4 regions of the Klebsiella sp. PL-2018 genome follow, and region 2 is predicted to be linked to each of the others. Evidence: predicted binding sites of a transcription regulator. Region 2 holds the regulator's gene; each other region holds the start of a gene.

Region 1 (5,733 bases), 860 kb from region 2:
GATCTCCTTGTGCTACATCGCAGCGCCAGGGGCCGCGAAAAAGCAAACGTTTAACTCCGCGCATACAGTACGGTGTGAAGAATGACTTTGCTCCCCTCTGTCAGCAGAGGAAATGATGAGCAAAATAAAAAGGCAAACGATTATCCAGCCTTTAGACGGGCCTTTTCAACTGAAGTTTGTCGTATTTCGCTAAATTTCGCTTATGACGTTCAGGAAATAACCAGCCGATGCGCAAACGTTATCGTCCATGCGCAATCCGGTAACATTTTTGTATTGCGCTGATAGCAATTTTCCCCGGTCATCGGCTTTAGTAATAGTTTATTCGCCGGGTAAGGTGAACGGCCCCCCGCGCTCAACCGCTTTTTGCCAGGCCGGGCGCTGCTCCACGCGCTGAACCCACTGCGTCAGATGGGGTAAATTCTCCACGCCGCCGCGCGCCAGCAGCGCCATCGCGGGAAAGCTCATCTGAATATCGGCCATACTCAGCTCAGCGCCGGCAAACCAGCGCTGGCGGGAAAGGTGCGCTTCAATAAAGCGGGCATGGGTGTCCACCTGGCGGTTAAGCCAGGCATTCTGTACCCCCTTGCCCAACGCATTACCCAGCGTGCGCATACCAAACGGCACCGGCGGTTTGCCCAGGCTGGCAAACACCAGCTTCATCAGCAGCAGGGGCATCAGCGACCCCTCGGCGTAGTGCAGCCAAAAGCGATATTGCAGCTTATCTTCCACCGACTCAGGTTTTAAGCGCCGGGCGCTATCATAGGTTTCCTGTAAATATTCCAGAATGGCGCCGGACTCCGCCAGAATGTGGCCGTTATCCTCAACCACCGGCGATTTACCCAGCGGATGAACGCTTTTTAATTCCGCCGGTGCGAGCATATCCTTGCCACGCTGATAAGAGACAACCTGATAAGGCAGCTGCAGCTCTTCCAGCGCCCATAACACGCGCTGCGATCGTGACTGATTGAGATGATGTACCGTTAACATGGGCCTCTCCCGCTGTTTGTTCAAATTAACTATAGGAACAGGCGGCGGATGCCGGGAATTTTTCGGCAAACTGAAGAGGCAAATTCAGAGAAAAGAGCCACACTTAAATTGTCGGCGCAAACCGGAACCTCCATCAAAGATTGCGCAATACTGAGGTGAGCCGACGTCGGGGGAAACCCTCCTGCGTACCAGCGGGATAGTGCGAAAGACCAAGACCGGAAAACAACTAAAGCGCCCTGTTGTGGCGCTTTAGTTTTTTAGTCATCCTCCAGCAATCGCGCGCCGGTCCCCTCTTCACCCAGCTTATCGCCCGGGTTGCGTAACGGGCAGTCGCGACGCGACAGACAGCCGCAGCCGATACAGCCATCGAGCTGATCGCGCAGCGCGGTCAGGGTATGAATGCGCCGGTCCAGCTCCTCCCGCCACTGGGACGACAGCATCTTCCACTCTTTGGCGCTGAGGTTATGCCCTTCCGGCAGTACGCCGAACGCGTCGCCGATGGTCGCCAGCGGAATACCAATGCGTTGCGCAATCTTAATGATCGCCACCGCGCGCAGGACGTCGCGCCGGTAGCGCCGCTGATTGCCCGCGTTGCGCTGGCTGTGGATCAGCCCTTTACTTTCATAAAAGTGCAGCGCGGAGACGGCCACGCCGGTTCGTTTTGCCACTTCGCCGGGCGTCAGCAGCATTTTGATGCGGGGTGATTTCTTTTCCATAAAGCGCTTTACCTCAAGTTAACTTGAGGAATTATACTCGCCCGCAGACAAAACGACGAATCGAGAATTGAGAGAGGCCGCTTTATGTCCCATCAGGATATTATCCAAACGCTTATTGAATGGATTGATGAACATATCGATCAACCACTTAACATTGATATAGTCGCCAGAAAATCGGGATACTCGAAATGGTATCTGCAGCGGATGTTCCGCGCCGTGATGCATCAAACGCTGGGCGATTACATTCGCCAGCGCCGCCTGCTGCTCGCCGCGGAAGCGCTAAGAACCACCCAGCGCCCTATTTTTGATATCGCGATGGATCTCGGCTACGTGTCGCAGCAAACCTTCTCGCGGGTGTTCCGTCGCGAATTTGACCGAACGCCGACCGCCTATCGCCATCAAATTTCTGCCTGATAGTGCGGCTGATAGGGGCTGAGGCAGGTGCGCTCATTCGCCAGCCACAGCATGAACTCCTGCGGTGGCATCGCTTTCGCAAAGTGCCACCCCTGACAGTACTGCACGCCGCGTTGCTGGAGCCAGGCTACCTGCTCTGCCGTTTCGACGCCTTCAGCCACGATTTTTAAATGCAGGCTGTTTGCCATCTGGATAATATGCTCGGCAATCAGGTGGCTGGTGGTATTGCTCGTCAGCATGTCGACAAAAGATTTATCAATCTTCAGAACGTCGACGTTGAGCGCATGAAGATTGTGCAGGTTGGAGTAGCCGGTGCCGAAATCATCGATGGCGATTTCATATCCCGCATCGCGGAACGCCTGGATCACCGGCGTCGTTTTCGCCACGTCGATAAACCCGCGTTCGGTCACTTCGATTTTGATTTGTTCCGCCTTGACCGCGTAGCGCTGGATCTTCTCGTTGATGTGCTCAATCAAGCGTGCGGAATGGAAATCGGAAGCGGAGAGGTTAATCGCCACGTACAGATGCGGCTGCCGCGCCAGAAACTCGCCCAGGTCGGAAAATACCTCATCGATGACATAGTCGGTGACCTGGGCGATCATCCCTTCATTTTCCGCCATCGGAATGAACTCCGCCGGACTCATCACCGGCCCATCAAAGCCTGGCCAGCGCAATAATGCTTCGGTACCGACGCAGCGGTTATTTTTAATATCGATAACCGGTTGATAGTGAAGGCACAGCTGACGACGGTTTAACGCGCGCTGCAGCATCTTCCGCGGAGAGTGGTACTGCTGACGGGTGCGCGACCACACCAGCAGGAGCAATACGCTGCAAATCAGCCCCAGCGGTAGCGTCAGGGTCACCTGATTATAAAAATTCTGATAATAGCTGACGCGCGAAGTGGACATAATGACGGCTATCGGGCGAACGGTGGAATGGGCGATGGTATAAACGCGGCCATCCTGGTGAAATAAAGACGCTTCAGCGCGAATCAGGCGATGCAGCTCATCGGGGTCGGCATTCTTGCTGACGGAAAAAAACTGGTGGGTTTTGGTATCAAAAACGCCCCAGGCGAGGTCGCGGTCGCTGGTGATCAACGCGCTGTATGAGAGCGGATTAACCACCACCACATAGTTGCCGCGCTGCATATAGTTCATCGCATAGCCAGGGTAGAAAGGGGTCTCGCGGTAGTAGTAAATCGCGACATCCGGCTTTTTGGTATAGGTTGCGGCCGGAATTTGCCACCCCGTCTGGCGGCGAACCGAAGTGGAGCAGAAGAAATGGGTGCCGTTGGCGTAGATTAAATCGTCGATATAGAGCAGGCCGCGAACAATACCGAGCAAATATTGCTGATGCTGTGGTGAACATATCGCTCCCTGATACAAGCGGGCTTTATCGCGCGCTTCGTCGGCTTCACGAATCACCATCTCCGTTTTTTGCAGCGCCAGTCGAGAAAAAAGCCTCAGCTGATCGGCGGTTTCCGCTTTGGCGCGAATTTGCGCAAACCACAACGCCAGCAGCACCGGCAGCAGAATGACCAGCACGATGCCAAATATTCTCAACGCCTTATGCGGCGCGCTATGATTCATTTCCGCTTTTTATCCATGCGATACGCCTTAATCAAGGTGAACAGCCCCGATGACTCTGCTTACTGTGATATGAACGGAGCATCTCAGCAACCCACGCTTTGACGTAAAAACCTCATGACGATGAATTATGAATAATACTGGCTTATAGGACCACTGGAGAAACATTCTCAACATAATGAGATTAGCTCCACTATGTCATTCGGTTTATCCGTATAATTAGCCAGAATAAGTAATAAAATCCGCAGAACATAAACCTTATTAAAAAACCAAAACCGCCGATAATCCCTTATAATCAGCCTTCACATTGCAAGAAAGCCCCGCGCCCTCCTTATTAACCCTGCTATTTACATGGCTAATAAGCGCAAGAAAACACCATTTTTGGCTGGTGAATAAAAGAACAAGTGTGATATAGTTCACATTAGCTGATGAAACAAAAACGTTGTTTCATTACGATCTTGTTTGCCTGAAGATAGCCAGAGCGCCGTTCCATCGTCAGTCTCATCCGGTTGTCAAAGGCTCCCAAATTTCGTTGAGGATAGGTTGATGGCTTCCATTACTACCAGTGTCGTGCTTTTGCGCTGGCCACTCGTGAGCGCAGTGCTGATGTTTCTGGCCAGCTCGTTGAACATTCAGCTACGTAAAAGCGATTATGCCGGTTTAGCGGTGATTTGTAGCTGTATGGGCCTGGCCGCAGCCTGCTGGTTCGCCACCGGTCTGTTAGGCATTACGCTGCTGGACGTGGCGAAAATCTGGGGCAATATCAAGGACGTGATGATTGAAGTCATGAGCCAGACTCCGCCAGAATGGCCGATGATGATGACCTGATGTCGGCCCACCTTATCCGGGCGCCGATGTCGCTGACCGGACCACCAGACGGCGGTGAACCGGTTGCCCGGACAGGTGCACAGCACCGCCACCCGCGATTTCCCCCTCTGCGACAGCCTAAACCCATCACCGATATACACCGCAGCGATGACACCATTATGGTCTGGTTATAACGCTTCCGCTGGCCGACGGACGACTGCCCAATAGCCCGCGTGGAAAGTTGTTCGGGCAGCGTTTTATTGCGCAGTGCGCCTGGTAAGAACAGGCGTTTGCCGTCGTGGCGGTAGATTGATACGGACAAGAAGGCCGCTCCCGCAGTTTCTCCCACTGGGCTTCATCGTATCGCGTGATGTTATAAACCTTTACCGCATGATATTGCTCGTTAATTAACACGCTGGACGAGTAGAGCTTCATCGACTCTCCCGGCAGTAATAAAATGTCGGCTTCATACCAAAGAATAAACTTTAAAAACCGCAGGCTGGAAATCGAAGAAAAAGCCACGCCGGAATACGGGCAGACAAGCGTATTATGAATAGTCCATTTCATTTTTTATCCTTGCTGGCATTGCTGATAAATGACTCTATATAGTGATAGCATCCATGATAGCTAACCGCAAGGTTATCGATTAATAATGTGATATCAGACAATACTCAATACCACCCGTACTCAATAAGGCTTACCTTAAATATAGCATTCTAATAATGAATGGTTAACCATAATAGCCAGAAGCGCGCCCCGCAGGAATATACATAAATAAGAATATACTGACAATTAATTACAGGCTACCCACAGCGGTAGCCTGCGGTACTATTTTTAGCATTTACCACAAAGAACCGAGCTCTCCTTCAAATAATAAGCAGCAGGATTACCAGGTTTTACCAATATTAAACTGGAACTGCTCGGCTTTATCACCATCGTATTTTTTAAAGGGTTCAGCCCAGGAGAACACCAGCGGGCCCAGTGGCGACATCCACTGCACCGCAATCCCGGCAGACATCCGGATATGCGACGGATCGCCATAGTCCGGGATCCCGGCCGCCAGCGTCTGGCCGGTATTTTGCCAGGAGGTGCTCCATACCGTACCGGCGTCGAGGAATAGCGACGTTCGCAGGCTGTCGGCATATTTGTCATTCACAAACGGCGTCGGCACAATAAACTCGCTGTTCAGCACCGCCATCGCGTTACCGCCAACCGCATCGGAT
Region 2 (5,733 bases):
CATGGTCAGCTGCTGGAAGCCACGGAAATCATCCTTGGTCAGCCGATTCAACGCAAAAGCCTGATTCGCCGCTTCGAAGCCTCCGGAATGTTTGAAGAGACCGGTGAAACAGCGGCAACCGGCGCGCGGAAAGCGCGGCTATGGCGGCGTAAACCCGGCGTCGATTTTCATCTCTTTTCACGTAACCTGCTGGCCGATTAGCCGCAAGGCCACATATGGGCTAACCTGCGCACTTCATGCGCGGTATAGTATGTTATAAAGATTATTTATTGCTCTGGTGCTATGGTTGATATCACTCCTACAGAAATGACGCCCCCTGAAGACGACTCGCAGCAGTTTCATCCGATGCGCGGCGTAGGCAATCGTCATTTGCAAACCATGTTGCCGCGGCTAATCCGTCGCAAACTCCGCTTTACTCCCCACTGGCAGCGTCTGGAATTGCCGGACGGCGATTTTGTCGATCTGGCATGGAGTGAAGACCCTTCTCAGGCGCGCCATAAACCTCGTCTGGTGGTATTTCATGGCCTGGAGGGGAGCCTACACAGCCCTTACGCACACGGACTTATCCATGCGGCAATGCAGCGCGGCTGGCTGGGCGTGGTAATGCACTTTCGCGGCTGTAGCGGCGAACCCAACCGGAATAACCGCATCTACCACTCGGGCGAAACGGAAGACGGCTCCTGGTTTCTGCGCTGGCTCCAGCGCGAGTACGGCACGGTCCCCACCGCCGCGGTGGGATATTCGCTCGGGGGCAATATGCTGGGCTGCCTGCTGGCAAAAGAAGGCGACGCTATTCCCGTTGATGCCGCGGTTATCGTCTCGGCGCCGTTTATGCTGGAAGCCTGTAGCTATCATATGGACAAAGGTTTCTCCCGCGTTTATCAGCGCTACCTGCTCAACCTGCTGAAAGCCAACGCCGCGCGTAAGCTAAAAGCCTATCCCGGCTCTCTGCCCGTCGATTTACGCCAGCTAAAAAGCATGCGCCGTATCCGCGAGTTTGACGATTGCATTACGGCCAGGATCCACGGTTTTGCCGATGCGCTGGACTACTATCGCCAGTGTAGCGCCATGCCGCGCCTGAGCGATATCACTAAGCCCACGCTGATTATTCACGCGAAGGACGATCCCTTTATGGATCACCACTCGATTCCCCCGCAGGAGCAGCTGCCGGCGAATGTCGAATATCAGCTCACGGAGCACGGCGGGCACGTTGGCTTCGTCGGCGGCACGCTGCGTAAGCCTGAAATGTGGCTTGAAAAACGCATCCCGGATTGGCTAACCCGTTGGCTAGGAGCGCAAATATGATCATTCCCTGGCAAGATCTCGATCCCGAAACGCTGGATAACCTGATCGAAAGTTTTGTATTACGTGAAGGCACCGATTATGGTGAACATGAACGTTCGCTGACGGATAAAGTCGCGGATGTTAAACAGCAGTTGAAAAGCGGAGAAGCCGTGCTGGTGTGGTCAGAACTGCACGAAACGGTGAATATCATGCCCCGCAAGCAGTTTCACGGCTAAGGCGGCACACACTATCGTTTACTCTGGGAGTTGTTATGTCTGCCAAACATCCGGTGATTGCCGTCACGGGCTCCAGCGGCGCGGGAACCACGACCACCAGCCTCGCTTTTCGCAAAATTTTCGCCCAGCTTAATCTGCACGCCGCCGAAGTTGAAGGCGATAGCTTTCACCGCTATACCCGTCCGGAAATGGACATGGCGATCCGTAAAGCACGCGATCAGGGCAAACATATCAGCTACTTTGGCCCCGAGGCTAACGACTTCGGCCTGCTGGAACACACGTTCGCCGAATATGGGCAAAGCGGCAAAGGCCAGTCGCGCAAATATTTACATACCTATGACGAGGCCGTGCCGTGGAATCAGGTTCCGGGGACCTTCACGCCCTGGCAGCCGCTGCCGGAACCGACTGACGTCCTGTTTTATGAAGGCCTGCACGGCGGCGTTGTGACGCCACAGCATAACGTAGCAAACCATGTCGACCTGCTGGTCGGCGTGGTGCCCATCGTCAATCTTGAGTGGATCCAGAAGCTTATCCGCGACACCAGCGAGCGCGGACACTCTCGTGAGGCGGTCATGGATTCCGTGGTCCGCTCGATGGAAGATTACATCAACTTTATCACCCCGCAGTTTTCACGCACCCACCTCAACTTTCAGCGCGTACCGACGGTGGATACGTCCAACCCGTTTGCGGCCAAAGCCATTCCTTCACTGGATGAAAGTTTTGTCGTTATCCATTTCCGTAATCTAAAAAATATCGATTTCCCCTGGCTACTGGCGATGCTGCAGGGCTCGTTTATTTCGCATATGAATACCCTGGTGGTACCGGGCGGGAAAATGGGGCTGGCGATGGAACTGATTATGGCGCCGCTGGTTGAGCGGCTGATGGAAGGCAGGAAAATCAGCGAGTAGCCAGAACCCCGGTGGCGCGATTGCCGGCCGGGGCGCATTCGGCTTACCCTTCGATCACTTCATAAGAGTGGGTAATGTTTACCGCTTTCTCAAGCATCAGCGCGACGGAACAATACTTTTCCGCCGACAGGTCGACCGCGCGAGACACGGCAGCGTCCTTCAGTTCTTTACCGGTCACGATAAAATGCAGATTGATATGGGTAAACAGACGCGGCGCCTCTTCGCGGCGCTCCGAGGTCAGCTTAACTTCGCAGTTGGTGACGTTCTGGCGGCCCTTCTGCAATATGGAAACCACATCAATCGCGCTGCATCCGCCTGCCGCCATCAGTACCATTTCCATTGGGCTAGGCGCTTTATCCCCGGAATTGCCGTCCATCAGAATCTGGTGACCAGAAGCCGACTCACCGATGAAGGTTAACCCTTCAACCCACTTCACTCGCGCTTGCATAAATTTAACTCCAGGGCTGTAATTTTCCTGACAGATTACGCGTACATAACAATTCTAGCAACGGAAGGCGACCTGGGTCATGCTGAAGCGAGACACCAGGAGACATGCGGCGAAAGCTATGCTAAAACAATCTGGATGCTACAGTAATACATTGATGTACTGCATGTATGCAGAGGACTTCACATTACAGGCTGCAGAAAAATTTCAGCCGGATTCCCAGGTATAGGGATTCAATACGATTGCATGCCCGGATGCCGTGTAGTGTCGGCACCCGGAGATAGCTTATAACAGAGGATAACCGCGCATGGTGCTTGGCAAACCGCAAACAGACCCTACCCTTGAATGGTTCTTGTCTCATTGCCACATTCATAAGTACCCATCAAAGAGCACGCTGATCCACCAGGGTGAGAAAGCAGAAACGTTGTACTACATCGTTAAAGGCTCCGTGGCTGTACTCATCAAGGATGAAGAAGGTAAAGAGATGATCCTCTCTTACCTTAATCAGGGCGATTTCATCGGTGAATTAGGCTTGTTTGAAGAAGGCCAGGAGCGTAGCGCTTGGGTACGTGCGAAAACCGCATGTGAAGTGGCCGAAATCTCCTACAAAAAGTTCCGTCAGCTGATCCAGGTTAACCCGGACATCCTGATGCGTCTCTCTTCGCAGATGGCTCGTCGTCTGCAGGTCACGTCTGAGAAAGTCGGCAACCTCGCCTTCCTTGACGTTACCGGTCGTATCGCTCAGACGCTGCTGAACCTGGCTAAACAGCCGGATGCGATGACCCACCCGGACGGTATGCAAATTAAAATTACCCGCCAGGAAATTGGTCAGATCGTCGGATGCTCCCGCGAGACCGTTGGCCGCATCCTGAAAATGCTGGAAGATCAAAACCTGATCTCCGCGCACGGTAAAACTATCGTCGTCTACGGTACCCGTTAAGTCGGTAAAACGGCGTATTGCCTAACAATACGCCGTTTTTGTTTTCCCCTCATGTGGCGCAGGCTGATTTACCACCCGGAAGTCAACTATGCACTGCGGCAAACGCTGGTGTTGTGTCTGCCGGTTGCGATTGGGCTTCTGCTCGGTCATCTCCAGCAGGGGCTGCTGTTTTCTCTAGTTCCCGCCTGCTGCAACGTTGCCGGGCTGGATACGCCGCATAAACGCTTCTTTAAACGCCTGATTATCGGCGGCAGCCTGTTTGCCGGCTGTAGCCTGATCGTTCAGCTCCTTCTGCAGCGAGACATCCCTTTGCCGCTGATCCTCACGGGTCTGGCGCTCATCCTCGGCGTCACCGCCGAAATCAGCTCCCTGCACGCTCGGCTGCTGCCCGCCTCGCTTATCGCGGCTATTTTTACCCTCAGTCTCGCTGGCAATATGCCGATCTGGGAGCCGCTGTTAATCTACGCCATGGGCACCTTATGGTATGGCGTGTTTAACTGGTTCTGGTTTTGGCTGTGGCGCGAACAGCCGCTGCGCGAATCATTAAGCCTGCTCTACCGGGAGCTGGCCAACTACTGCGAGGCCAAATACAGTCTGCTTACCCAGCATACGGACCCCGCCACATCGCTGCCGCCGCTGCTCAACCGCCAGCAGAAGGTGGTGGATCTGATTACCCAGTGCTATCAGCAGATGCATATGCTGGCGGCTAACCAGCGCAGCGATCACAAACGCCTGCTGCGCGCTTTCCAGGTTGGACTGGACCTTCAGGAACATATTTCCGTCAGTCTTCATCAGCCGGAAGAGGTGCAGAAACTGGTGGAGCGCAGCCACGCGGAAGCGGTGATTCGCTGGAACGCGCAAACCGTTGCCGCCCGCCTGCGGGAGCTGGCGGACGATCTCCTCTACCACCGTTATCCTCAGCGCTTTCAGATGGATAAACAGATCGGCGCGCTGGAAAAAATCGCCTGGCAGCATCCGGATAATCCGGTTGGCCAGTTCTGCGCCTGGCACTTCAGCCGCATTGCCAGGGTTCTGCGCACCCAGCGCCCGCTATACGCGCGTAACCTGATGGCGGATAAAACCCGCCGCCTGCCGCTGCTGCCCGCGTTGAAAAACTATCTGTCGCTTAAGTCGCCGGCGTTACGAAACGCGGCGCGTATCAGCGTGATGCTGAGCGTCGCCAGCCTGATGGGCAGCGCGCTGCATCTGCCTAAGCCCTACTGGATCCTGATGACCGTGCTGTTCGTGACGCAAAACGGCTACGGCGCAACCCGGGTACGTATCGTCCATCGGGCTGCCGGAACCATTGCGGGACTGGTCATTGCCGGGCTCACGCTGCACTTTCACGTTCCTGAAGGCTATACGCTGACCGCGATGCTGTTCATCACGCTGTTAAGCTATCTGATTATCCGCAAGCACTACGGCTGGGCGATGGTCGGGTTTACGGTGACGGCGGTGTACACTCTGCAGCTGCTCACCCTGAACGGCGAGCAGTTTATCATCGCCAGACTGATTGATACGCTGATTGGCTGTCTGATCGCCTTCGGCGGAATGGTCTGGCTATGGCCACAGTGGCAAAGCGGGCTGCTGCGCAAAAATGCCCACGATGCGCTGGAAGCCGATCAGGAAGCGATCAGGCTGATCCTCAGCGACGATCATCAGGCCCCGGCGCTGGCCTACCAGCGCATGCGCGTTAATCAGGCGCATAACGCGCTGTTTAACTCGCTGAATCAGGCGATGCAGGAACCCGGCTTTAACTCGCACTATCTGGAAGACATGAAGCTGTGGGTGACCCACAGCCAGTTTATTGTCGAGCATATTAACGCGATGACCACTCTGGCGCGCGAGCACAATATGCTGACGCCGGATCTGGCGCAGCGTTATCTGGAATCCTGCGAGATTGCGCTCCAGCGCTGCCAG
Region 3 (5,733 bases), 1.4 Mb from region 2:
GTAGTTTTCGTCGGTGGCGCTGGCGGAGTAGCTGACGAACAGCTTGTCGCCGTGGAACAGGACCGCCGGGCCTTCGTTCACCAGAAAACCCCGGCACTCCCAGTCAAACTCGGGTTGACTCAGCCTGACCGGCTGACCTTTTAGCGTCCACGGATTTGCCAGTTCAGCCAGATAGAGGTTGGTATTGCCCTTAATTTCAGGATCTTTTTGCGCCCACAGGTACCACCGTTTACCCTGATGGCGGAAGGTGGTGGCATCCAGCGCAAAGGTATCAAGCGGCGTTTTAATCTGGCCTTTTTCCTGCCATTTACCGGTTAACGGGTCGCTGTCCGCGCATTCGAGCGCGAACATGCGGTGCTGGAACATGCCCTGCGCATCCAGATCGTGGGTGTGGCTGGCGGCAAAGTAGATATACCATTTGCCGTCAATCTCATGCAGCTCCGGGGCCCATATGAGCTGGCTCATCGGGCCGCTGTCCGGTTTACGCCAGACGACCACCGGCTGCGCGTGGCGTAAACCTTCAAGGGTTGCTGAGCGGCGGATTTCCAGACGGTCATACTCCGGCACCGAGGCAATAAAGTAGTAGCTATCCTGATGGCGCAGAATATACGGGTCCGCGCGTTGTTCAATAAATGGATTCGGCCAGTTTTTCATTACGCTTTCCTTACCTGTTCGCCGGTTTTCAGTTCCTGATAGTCGTTGAGCTCGCTGTAGTTGATCCGGCGTTTCTCGAGGTCGGACTGAATTAGCCGCATAAATTCGCGGTTTACCTTCAGCATACGCACCACCCCGGCGGTAATCAGATAGCCGATGCCGGGGATAACGCTGAATAACAATACGATACCGTTAATCGCGGAGGCGCTTTGCTGCTTCGCAGCGGCATCGTAACCGTACCAGGAGAGCAGGAAGCCAACCATCGCGCCGGCGATGGCCAGACCGACCTTCAGGAAGAACAGGTTGCCTGAGAAGCTGATGCCGGTGATGCGTTTGCCGGTCTTCCATTCGCCGTAGTCATCCACGTCGGCCATCAGCGACCAGTGCAGCGGCGAGGGGATCTGATGCAGAATGTTCAGCAGGAAATAGAGCACCATAATCATCATGGTGGCGTGCGGGTCGAAGAAGTAGAAGGCGCAGGAGAAAATCGCCAGCACGATGTTGGTCCAGAAAAACACCTGCAGTTTGCACCAGCGGTCGGTCAGGACTTTAGCCAGCATACTGCCGATCATCATGCCGACTACCCCGAGGCTGATAAACAGCGTGGCGAAGTGGGTGCTTTGCTGCATCACCCAGGTGACGTAGTACATGGTGGCGGCCATGCGAATAAAGCCCGGACAAACGTTGCACAGCGTTAGCAGCAGGATGCGAACCCACTGGTCGTTTTTCCAGACGTCTTTCAGATCTTTTTTCAGCTCGTCGTTGGTCTGGACGGCGGGTTTTACGCGCTCACGAACGGTGGCAAAGCAGAACAGGAACATGCACATACCGATAATCGCCAGCACGGTCATCGCCATCTGATAGCCTTTGGCTTTATCCTCACCGCCGAACCAGTCCGCCATCGGCAGCAGCGTCAGGGAGAGCAGGAGCGTGGCGATACCGACCATCACGAAGCGATAGGACTGGCAGGCCACGCGTTCCTTCGGGTCATTCGTAATCACGCTACCCAAGGAGCAGTAGGGGATGTTGATCGCGGTGTAGGTCAGCGAGAGCAGGAAGTAGGTGACGAAAGCATAGATAACCTTGCTATTGTACGACCACTCCGGGGTGGTAAACATCAGCACGCTGAACAGCGCGTACGGGAAGGCAATCCACAGTAGCCATGGGCGAAAGCGCCCGTATTTACTGCGGGTACGGTCGGCCATCGCCCCCATGATCGGATCGGTGACGGCATCAATAACGCGTACGGAAAGCAGCAAAACGCCCACCAGCGCCGGCGCGAGACCAAAAATATCCGTATAAAAATAGTTAACAAACAACATGATGGCGCCGAATATGATATTGCATCCGGCATCACCCATCCCGTAGCCTATTTTTTCTTTAACTGAAAGCTTATTGCCATTCATCGCAGCGATCTCCCCGTGGCGGTATGGAGAGAATTATTAGCCGGGTAATGGACTAATGCGTTGCAGGATAGGGTTAACGATATGGATAAATCGGTTATCAGGGGGAAAGTGTGAAGCAGATAACAATGCGCCGTGTCCGCCCAGCGGCGGGCGGACACAGCTTGTGGAGATACAGGATTATGCTTTAATGGCGCTGGCGGTTTTCTGTTTAAACAGGTAGCCGACGCCGAGAACGGCAATCCATACCGGGATAAGGTAGACGGAAATCGCCATGCCAGGGGTCATCAGCATGATCACCAGCACTCCCGCCATAAACAGCAGGCAGATCCAGTTGCCCAGCGGATAAAGCAGCGCCGGGAAGCGGGTGACCACGCCCTGCTGCTGCTTAGCGCGACGGAACTTCATGTGCGCCAGGCTAATCATCGCCCAGTTGATCACCAGGGCTGAAACCACCAGCGCCATCAGCAGACCAAACGCGGATTCCGGCGCGAAGTAGTTAATCAGTACGCACAGCGCGGTGACCACCGCGGAGACGAGAATGGTGTTAACCGGCACGCCGCGTTTATCGACGCTCATCAGCGCTTTTGGCGCGTTACCCTGCTGGGCCAGACCGAACAGCATCCGACTGTTGCAGTATACGCAGCTGTTGTAAACGGAGAGCGCCGCGGTTAATACCACAATATTCAGCGCATTCGCGACGAAGGTATCGCCCAGTTCGTGGAAAATCAGGACGAACGGGCTGGTATCGGCGGTTACGCGGCTCCACGGCAGCAGCGAAAGCAGAACGGCCAGCGAGCCCACATAGAAAATCAGGATGCGGTAGATGACCTGGTTGGTGGCCTTCGGAATGCTCTGCTCCGGGTTATCCGCTTCGGCTGCGGTAATACCGACCAGCTCCAGCCCGCCGAAAGAGAACATAATAATCGCCATCATCATTACCAGCCCGGTGAAGCCGTGCGGCAGGAAACCGCCCTGCTCCCACAGGTTGCGTACGGTGGCCTGCGGGCCGCCGTTGCCGCTGAACAGCAGCCAGCCGCCGAACAGGATCATCGCCACGACGGCGACGACTTTGATGATCGCGAACCAGAACTCCATCTCGCCGAACACCTTGACGTTCGTCAGGTTGATGGCGTTGATAGCGATAAAGAAAACGGCCGCAGAAACCCAGGTAGGGATTTCCGGCCACCAGAACTGGACGTATTTCCCGACCGCGGTCAGCTCGGCCATCGCGACCAGCACGTAAAGCACCCAGTAGTTCCAGCCGGAAGCGAAGCCTGCAAAGCCGCCCCAGTATTTGTAGGCAAAATGACTAAATGAGCCGGCTACCGGCTCTTCGACGACCATCTCGCCCAGCTGACGCATAATCAGGAAAGCAATAAAACCGGCAATTGCGTAGCCCAGAATAATACCGGGACCCGCGTTTTGGATGACGGATGCGCTACCCAGAAACAAACCGGTACCGATAGCGCCTCCCAGCGCAATAAGCTGAATATGGCGGTTTTTAAGGCCGCGCTTTAGCCGATCGCCATGCTGTTGACCTTCCATCATGAAACCTCGTGTGTGGTTATGGTTATTATGTTTGTCCGCGTCATCCATCAGGTGACTTCTTCGCTGTCCATCCCTGCCTGATAGCATAGTCAGCGAAATTTCACTGAGCCTGCGGCCCGTTTTGCCCCGAGTGATGTAGCGCACATATTGTTGTGTTTGTGTAATTATCAAATTCCGTAGATGTACTTATTTCTTTACGCAAGGCGGAGAGGGAATTCATGAAAAGGCCTTTCGTATCATGGAGAATAGTGATAAGCGCCGCTGAATGCACCTGCTTTATGAAGGGATGATGACGAAGCGAGCAAAAAGACGCCATTTGTAAATCCCACCCCCATGCGCCAGTGCCTACCCATTATTTGTCATCCATGCAAATTTATTGAATTTATATTCACTTCATAAGGCGTTGAATCGGTTCAGATAGCGTAATTTTTCGTTTCTATTACGTTAACACTACCTCTTTGTGAGTAAACACAACATTTGTGCAAGGTTACATTTTTGAAATGTTATTTCTGTAAGGTTGTTAAAACGTGCCGGGTTTAATGATTTCAATCAAAACCTGTATGGACAGAAGGTGAATACTTTGTTACTTTAGCGATACGAACTATGAATTGGTAAGACCAATTGACTCCGGGCTAATGGCAGAGACAGGGAATATGGCCTACAGCAAGATCCGCCAACCAAAACTATCCGATGTGATAGAGCAGCAGCTGGAGTTTTTAATCCTTGAGGGGACGTTGCGCCCCGGTGAAAAACTCCCGCCAGAACGTGAACTGGCAAAACAGTTCGACGTTTCCCGTCCCTCGCTCCGTGAGGCTATTCAACGCCTCGAAGCTAAGGGCTTGTTGCTTCGTCGCCAGGGGGGCGGAACGTTTGTACAAAGCCGCCTGTGGCAGAGCTTCAGCGACCCGCTGGTAGAGCTACTGTCCGACCACCCTGAATCCCAATTTGATCTGCTGGAAACCCGTCACGCGCTTGAAGGCATCGCGGCTTATTACGCGGCGCTGCGCAGCAATGATGAAGACCGCGAACGCATTCGCGAGCTGCATCAGGCCATTGAGCGGGCTCAGCAGTCCGGCGATCTCGACGCCGAATCCGATGCCGTCGTCCAGTATCAAATCGCCGTCACCGAAGCGGCGCACAATGTGGTGCTGCTCCATCTACTACGCTGTATGGAGCCGATGCTGGCCCAGAACGTTCGCCAGAATTTTGAATTGTTGTACGCCCGTCGGGAGATGCTCCCGCAGGTCAGCAATCATCGTACTCGCATTTTTGAGGCGATAATCGCCGGGGAACCGGAGCAGGCGCGTGAAGCGTCGCATCGTCACCTGGCGTTCATTGAGGAAATTTTGCTGGATCGTAGCCGTGAGCAGAGCCGTCGTGAACGCTCACTGCGTCGTTTACAGCAACGAAAAGATGAGAACTCCGGTTCTTAAGCGCCATTTTTAGAGCGCGGCAACTAAACGCAGAACCTGTCTTATTGCATTCTCTGACGAGAATTCAATGGGACAGGTTCCAGATTAATCAACGATTAGATAGATAAGGAATACCCCCCATGTCAGAACGTTTACCAAATGACGTGGATCCGATCGAAACTCGCGACTGGCTACAGGCGATCGAATCGGTCATCCGTGAAGAAGGTGTTGAGCGCGCTCAGTATCTTATTGACCAACTCCTTTCTGAAGCCCGCAAAGGCGGGGTGAAAGTGGCTGCTGGCGCATCGACCGGCGGTTACGTGAACACTATTGCCGTTGAAGATGAGCCGGAATACCCGGGTAATCTGGATCTGGAACGTCGTATCCGTTCTGCGATCCGCTGGAACGCGATTATGACCGTTCTGCGCGCATCGAAAAAAGATCTCGAACTGGGCGGCCACATGGCTTCCTTCCAGTCTTCCGCAACCTTCTATGAAGTGTGCTTTAACCACTTCTTCCGCGCACGCAACGAGCAGGACGGCGGCGACCTGGTTTACTTCCAGGGCCACATCTCTCCGGGCGTCTACGCGCGTGCTTTCCTGGAAGGTCGTCTGACTGAAGAGCAGATGAACAACTTCCGTCAGGAAGTTCACGGTAAAGGTCTGTCCTCTTATCCGCACCCGAAACTGATGCCGGAATTCTGGCAGTTCCCG
Region 4 (5,733 bases), 2.7 Mb from region 2:
TAGCCACCGGTGCTTTGTCCGGCTGCGCCTGTCGCCTCCGTGGCAGCTGGCGCTGGGCGGACTTATCGTCGGTCTGCTGTCGCTGCTCGCGCCGGCCGTCTGGGGAAATGGCTATAGCGTTGTGCAAAGCTATCTTCTTTCGCCGCCGCTCTTCAGCGCCATGATTGTGGTGGTTGTCTGCAAGCTGCTCGCCGTGCTGGCCAGCAGCGGTTCCGGCGCGCCGGGCGGCGTTTTTACCCCAACGCTGTTTGTTGGGCTGGGGATTGGCATGCTGTTCGCCAGCCTGACCGGACTATGGCTACCTGATTACCAGGCTATCGCGATAGTGGTTGGCTTAACCGGCATGGCGGCGTTTCTGGCAGCCACCACCCACGCGCCGATTATGTCCACGCTGATGATTTGTGAAATGACCGGACAATACGTTTTACTGCCCGGTTTACTGATTGCCAGCGTACTGGCGTCGGTGCTGTCGCGGACGTTACGCCGGGATTCTATCTACCGCCATCACCTCGCCGAGTATCGATAAGTCGATATACTGGCTCAGTTCACGCTGCTCCGCGCGCGGTAAGTAAGGCAGTTCACCGATCAGCGGCGCCGGCAGCTTTTTGCTCAGCACCTCGATGATTTCAGCATAATGCGCCAGGCCTGGGTTAATCCGGTTGGCCACCCAGCCGATCAGCGGCAGGCCGTCGTTGGCAATCGCCTGCGCGGTCAGCAGAGCATGATTGATACAGCCTTCCTGAATGCCGACGACCATTAACACCGGCAGCTGTTCCTGCACCACCCATTCCGAAAGCGGACGCAGGTCGTTCATCAGGCTGCGCCAGCCGCCGGTACCTTCAACCACCACATGTTCAACCTGGCCGCTGAGGCGCTGGAGACCATCCGACAGCAGTCCGTAGTTGATCGGGCAACTGTGCGCCACGCTGCTTTCATCTTCGCTTAACGCGATGGGATTGACAGCTTCATACGGTAACACCAGCGATGACACGCTCTGTAAGACCAGCGCATCTTTGTTCCGCAGTCCGTCCGGCGTCTCTTTACTGCCCTTCGCCACAGGCTTGTACCCGGCGACGCTTTTGCCGCTGGCAGCCAGTGCCTGCAACAGCGCACGGGAAACCACCGTCTTGCCGACAGCGGTGTCAGTACCTGTTATGAAGAAACGCTTAAACATCACTAACCCCACAGTTATGTTGATGAAATATACGGGAGAGAAATAATCAACTGTGGAAAAAGTCTACGCGATGCTGCCGGAAGCCAGCTTGAGATAGCGCAATTTTTGGTGTGAATATGAAAAAATGTTAACCCTGTAACAGTCGTATCAGCAGCGATCCGTTATAGAGGGCATCCTTTACCAGGGCCGCGCCAGCCATCGTTCCCCGGTTAGAAAACTGGGTGCTTTCCACGGCAATATGTCGGCTATAGGCTGGTAACGATTGTTGTCGAATACAATCAGATATTGCCGGAAACAGGATATCCGCGGCGAGATTGAAGGGAGAGCCGATAAGGATTTTCTGCGGGTTAAAGAGGTTAACCATAATCGCCAGAATCCGTCCAACGTGGTTCCCGACGCCGCTGATAATGTCCCGCGCCAGTAAATCCCCCTGCAGCGCGGCCTGACATAGCCATTCAACGCTCAGCGGCTGCTGATGCAGCATTGAGCTCATCGACTTCGCCATGCGGATCTGCGCCAGTTCCAGCACGCTCTCCACGCTGGCAATGGTTTCCAGACAGCCATGGTTACCGCAATAGCAGCGTTTACCATACGGATCGACCTGGGTGTGGCCGATTTCGACCAGACTGCTGCTGCCCGCGTGCAGCAGACGACCGTCGGTGATCACGCCCGCGCCAACGTTATGGTCGATCACCACCTGAATCACATCTCGCGCTCCCCGGGAGGCGCCAAACAGCGATTCGGCCATGGTCCAGGCGCTGATATCGTGCTGAATGTAAACCGATACGCCGGTATGATTGGCTAAGATTTCGCCCAGCGGCATGTCCTTAACGTCTTCATAAAACGGCATCCGGTGGATGATACCGTGCTCGGTATCGATGATCCCCGGCATGGTGACGGCGATGGCGGTTAAACGCTCCAGCTTCTTTTGGTGACGAATAAAGAACTGGTCAACCTGATCGAGCAGCCGGCTCGCGAAGGGCTGAACGTGCTGTAACGCCAGTTCCAGCTGCTCTTCCACCACCAGCGCGCTGCTTAAATCCCGTAGCGCGAGGTGGATCTCGCCGCGGCTGATGCGGATAGAGAGGTAGTGCCAGGCTTCGGTTTCAACCATCAAGCCAACGGCAGGCCTTCCCCGGCTCCCTGGCTCCTGGATTTCCGTCTCCTGGACCAGATGCGCTTCCAGCATTTCGCGGACGATTTTGGTGATGCTGGCAGGGGCCAGCTGCGCGAAGCGCGAGAGGTCGATGCGCGACACCGGGCCAAGCTGATCAATCAGGCGATAAACCGCGCCCGCGTTGGTCTGCTTAATTTGATCGATATGGCCTGGCTGACTGTCCGCTACCACCGTTGACTCCCTTTATTTTCGCGCTTCGAAATAAACTGATGGCTATGGTGAAGCACTTCAACGGTACTCGTCAAATTTTTGCTTAGCCTTGTGATTTACCGCACATTTTTAGCCGTTATTTGTCCTAAATGTCTCATGTGGCGCTGGCAAGCAGCGATTCACGAAAACGCCGGGCCGCTTGCCCCTGTTCGTGATGCTTCGACCACACCAGCCACATTTCCGACACCGCGTCCTGCTCTTCGATCGGCAGCCAGCACATTTCCAACAGCTGGACCCGCCTGAAGGACGCCGGTAAAATCGACACGCCAAGCCCGGCGGCCACCAGGCCGATAATCGTCATTGCCTCCCCCACCTCTTGGGTGATGGCTGGCGTCAGGTCGTAGCGGCGCATCAAGCCCAGAATGTCGTCATACAGCCCGGTACCCACATGGGGATCGAAAAACACGAACGGCTCCCGCGCCAGTTCCCGCAGGCTTACGCGCGGCTTGCTGGCCAGCGGATGATCGCGGGGCACCATCGCCAGCAGCGGTTCGCGCAGCACTCTTTCCCAGACCAGGGTATCCGGCAGCTGGGTATTACGCATCAGTCCCAGATCCAGCGCGCCTTCGTTCAGCGGCACAATCTGCTCGCGCGTGTTGGTTTCCCGCGTCTGAATATGTACATCGGGATAGCGGCGGCGAAAGGTCGACAGCGTGTCGGAAACCGCCTTGATAAAGGGGGCCGATGAGGTAAATCCAATGCGCAGCTCGCCGGTTTCGCCGTGGTGAAGCCGAGCCGCGCGCGCGGCAGCATCATCGACCTGCGAGAGGATCTGCCGGCTATCGGCGAGAAACTGCCTCCCGGCTTCGGTCAGGCTGACGCTGCGATTAGTACGAGCAAACAGACGCGCGCCAATTTGCTGTTCAAGGATTTGAATCTGCTGGCTAAGCGGCGGCTGAGAGATATTTAACCGCGCCGCCGCATGGCCAAAATGGAGCTCTTCCGCCACGGCAATAAAATAGCGCAGATGGCGCAGTTCAATATTCATATTTAAAACGTCTTATTTGAGATTATTAATATATTAGACAGAATATTTACATTTTCATACCCTGAATAAGTGGCCATTGCAGTCACTTAACTCTCTGTATATCAGCAAGGATTTTTCCGTGAGTCGTACAACTACCGTTGACACCGCCCCGGCAAACGACGTCAGCGACATCATCGCTCCTCAGCCAAACCAGTTTATCAAACGCGGTACTCCGCAATTTATTCGCGTCACTCTCGCCCTCTTTTCTGCCGGACTGGCGACGTTCGCGCTGCTTTATTGCGTCCAGCCGATCCTCCCGGTCCTCTCCAGTGAATTCGGCGTCTCGCCGGCCAGCAGCAGTATCTCGCTGTCGATTTCCACGGCGATGCTGGCGGTCGGCCTGCTGTTTACCGGTCCGCTGTCCGACGCTATTGGCCGCAAACAGGTGATGGTTACCGCGCTGGTGCTGGCCTCCTGCTGCTCACTGCTGTCGACGATGATGTCCAGTTGGCATGGGATCCTGATGATGCGCGCCCTGATCGGCCTGTCGCTGAGCGGCGTGGCGGCGGTCGGCATGACCTATCTGAGCGAAGAGATTCACCCCAGCGTGGTGGCGTTCTCAATGGGTCTTTATATCAGCGGAAACTCCATTGGCGGCATGAGCGGCCGTCTGCTGACGGGGGTATTTACCGATTTCTTCGGCTGGCGGATAGCGCTGGCGGTCATTAGCGGCTTCGCGCTGGCGGCCGCGCTGATGTTCTGGCGCATCCTGCCGGAATCGCGCCACTTCCGTCCAACCTCGCTGCGGCCAAAATCGCTGCTGATCAACTTCCGCCTGCACTGGCGCGATCGCGGGCTGCCGCTGCTGTTTCTTGAGGGTTTCTTGTTAATGGGGTCATTCGTGACGCTGTTTAACTATATCGGTTACCGCCTGATGCTTTCGCCGTGGTCCCTCAGCCAGGCGGTCGTTGGCCTGCTATCGGTGGCCTATTTGACCGGTACCTGGAGTTCGCCGAAAGCCGGGGCCATGACCGTTCGCTACGGTCGCGGCCCGGTGCTGCTGTTCTCGACTGCGGTGATGCTCGGTGGCCTGCTGCTGACCCTGTTCTCGTCGCTGTGGCTGATTTTTATCGGCATGCTGCTGTTTTCCGCGGGTTTCTTCGCGGCCCACTCGGTGGCCAGCAGCTGGATTGGCCCGCGCGCGCGTCGTGCCCGCGGCCAGGCGTCATCGCTCTATTTATTCAGCTACTATCTGGGTTCCAGCATGGCGGGGACGTTAGGCGGCGTATTCTGGCATAACTACGGCTGGAACGGCGTAGGTGGGTTTATCGCGCTGATGCTGCTGGCGGCGCTGCTCACCGGCGCGTGTTTACACAAGCGACTGAAATAACGCAGATTAACGTGGCCTGAAACGGGCCACGCTCTTCACCACATCCCCAGTACCGACGACATTCCCAACAGTTCTCTAACGGCATCGACGGAAAGCAGTGCTATAAACAGCCAGGTAAACGGATTCATAATCCACCTCGCATCGGCGGCCTGTGCCTGCATTAAGTTTAGCCGTAGTTCAGAGAAAGCGTCTGCTACTTTACGCACATCTGGATTATTTCGAGCCAAACATAAAATACGCAATCGATTAATCACTACATTATGCTGATGCTTGCGTCGAGCGGGCGAGCCGACGCTGTGGGCAATTTCCCATTAACGTCGGGGTGATTTATGTCGAAAGCGCCCGCATCCCTCGACCCCATCGGCGGATCGCGATAGTGTAGGCCCACGAAAAAGCTTTTGTTCACTTGCCACCGTCAGAGTGTAAACATGACCGAAAATAAAAATTATCATCAGCTTACCCGCACCTTCCAGCGACTCTCCCGCTTCTCGCATCTTTCCGCCATCGCCGGCTGGGATATGTTCGCCATGATGCCCCCCGGCGGCAGCGCGGCCCGCGGCGAAGCGCTGGCCGAGCTTGGCGTTTTGCAGCATCAGATCCTGACCGATAAAAAAGTGGGTGAATGGCTGCAGAATGCGCTTCAGGAAGAGCTAAATGATGTGGAACAGGCCAACCTGCGCGAAATGACCCGCCAGTACGAACAGGCGGCGCTGCTGCCGGAAAGCCTGGTGGAAGCGAAATCGCTGGCGGGTAGCCGCTGCGAGCACGCCTGGCGCAGTCAGCGTCCGGCGAACGACTGGCAGGGTTTTGCCGAG

The links. The regulator CRP, encoded in region 2, controls carbon source genes, mostly activating them, when cyclic AMP is high. The targets are predictions, from matches to a motif close to ATGTGANNNNNNTCACAT.
Region 1: MKleb_RS01940 (YjcB family protein) is a predicted target of CRP. The motif match lies at 4,108-4,125, and genes of this name have one in related genera.
Region 3: MKleb_RS04650 (glycoside-pentoside-hexuronide (GPH):cation symporter) is a predicted target of CRP. The motif match lies at 2,169-2,186, and genes of this name have one in related genera.
Region 4: mlc (sugar metabolism global transcriptional regulator Mlc) is a predicted target of CRP. The motif match lies at 2,611-2,628, and genes of this name have one in related genera.

The regions. Positions count from the first base shown of each region.
Region 1 is NZ_CP077673.1:420,726-426,458, reverse strand. Features, by position in the region: gene MKleb_RS01960 (glutathione S-transferase family protein) at 319-987, opposite strand; gene soxR (redox-sensitive transcriptional activator SoxR) at 1,245-1,703, opposite strand; gene soxS (superoxide response transcriptional regulator SoxS) at 1,788-2,117, shown strand; gene MKleb_RS01945 (EAL domain-containing protein) at 2,102-3,706, opposite strand; gene MKleb_RS01940 (YjcB family protein) at 4,250-4,531, shown strand; gene iraM (anti-adapter protein IraM) at 4,688-5,077, opposite strand; gene bamA (outer membrane protein assembly factor BamA) at 5,397-5,733, opposite strand, start outside.
Region 2 is NZ_CP077673.1:5,386,970-5,392,702, forward strand. Features, by position in the region: gene MKleb_RS25520 (NUDIX hydrolase) at 1-201, shown strand, start outside; gene MKleb_RS25525 (hydrolase) at 346-1,305, shown strand; gene MKleb_RS25530 (YheU family protein) at 1,302-1,520, shown strand; gene MKleb_RS25535 (phosphoribulokinase) at 1,556-2,428, shown strand; gene MKleb_RS25540 (OsmC family protein) at 2,472-2,876, opposite strand; gene crp (cAMP-activated global transcriptional regulator CRP) at 3,181-3,813, shown strand; gene MKleb_RS25550 (YccS/YhfK family putative transporter) at 3,865-5,733, shown strand, end outside.
Region 3 is NZ_CP077673.1:992,559-998,291, forward strand. Features, by position in the region: gene MKleb_RS04645 (glycoside hydrolase family 43 protein) at 1-654, opposite strand, end outside; gene MKleb_RS04650 (glycoside-pentoside-hexuronide (GPH):cation symporter) at 654-2,060, opposite strand; gene aroP (aromatic amino acid transporter AroP) at 2,238-3,608, opposite strand; gene pdhR (pyruvate dehydrogenase complex transcriptional repressor PdhR) at 4,262-5,041, shown strand; gene aceE (pyruvate dehydrogenase (acetyl-transferring), homodimeric type) at 5,161-5,733, shown strand, end outside.
Region 4 is NZ_CP077673.1:2,679,962-2,685,694, reverse strand. Features, by position in the region: gene clcB (voltage-gated ClC-type chloride channel ClcB) at 1-526, shown strand, start outside; gene bioD (dethiobiotin synthase) at 479-1,174, opposite strand; gene mlc (sugar metabolism global transcriptional regulator Mlc) at 1,302-2,522, opposite strand; gene MKleb_RS12415 (LysR family transcriptional regulator) at 2,656-3,549, opposite strand; gene MKleb_RS12410 (MFS transporter) at 3,668-4,918, shown strand; gene MKleb_RS12405 (KPN_01571 family protein) at 4,954-5,046, opposite strand; gene MKleb_RS12400 (carboxypeptidase M32) at 5,347-5,733, shown strand, end outside.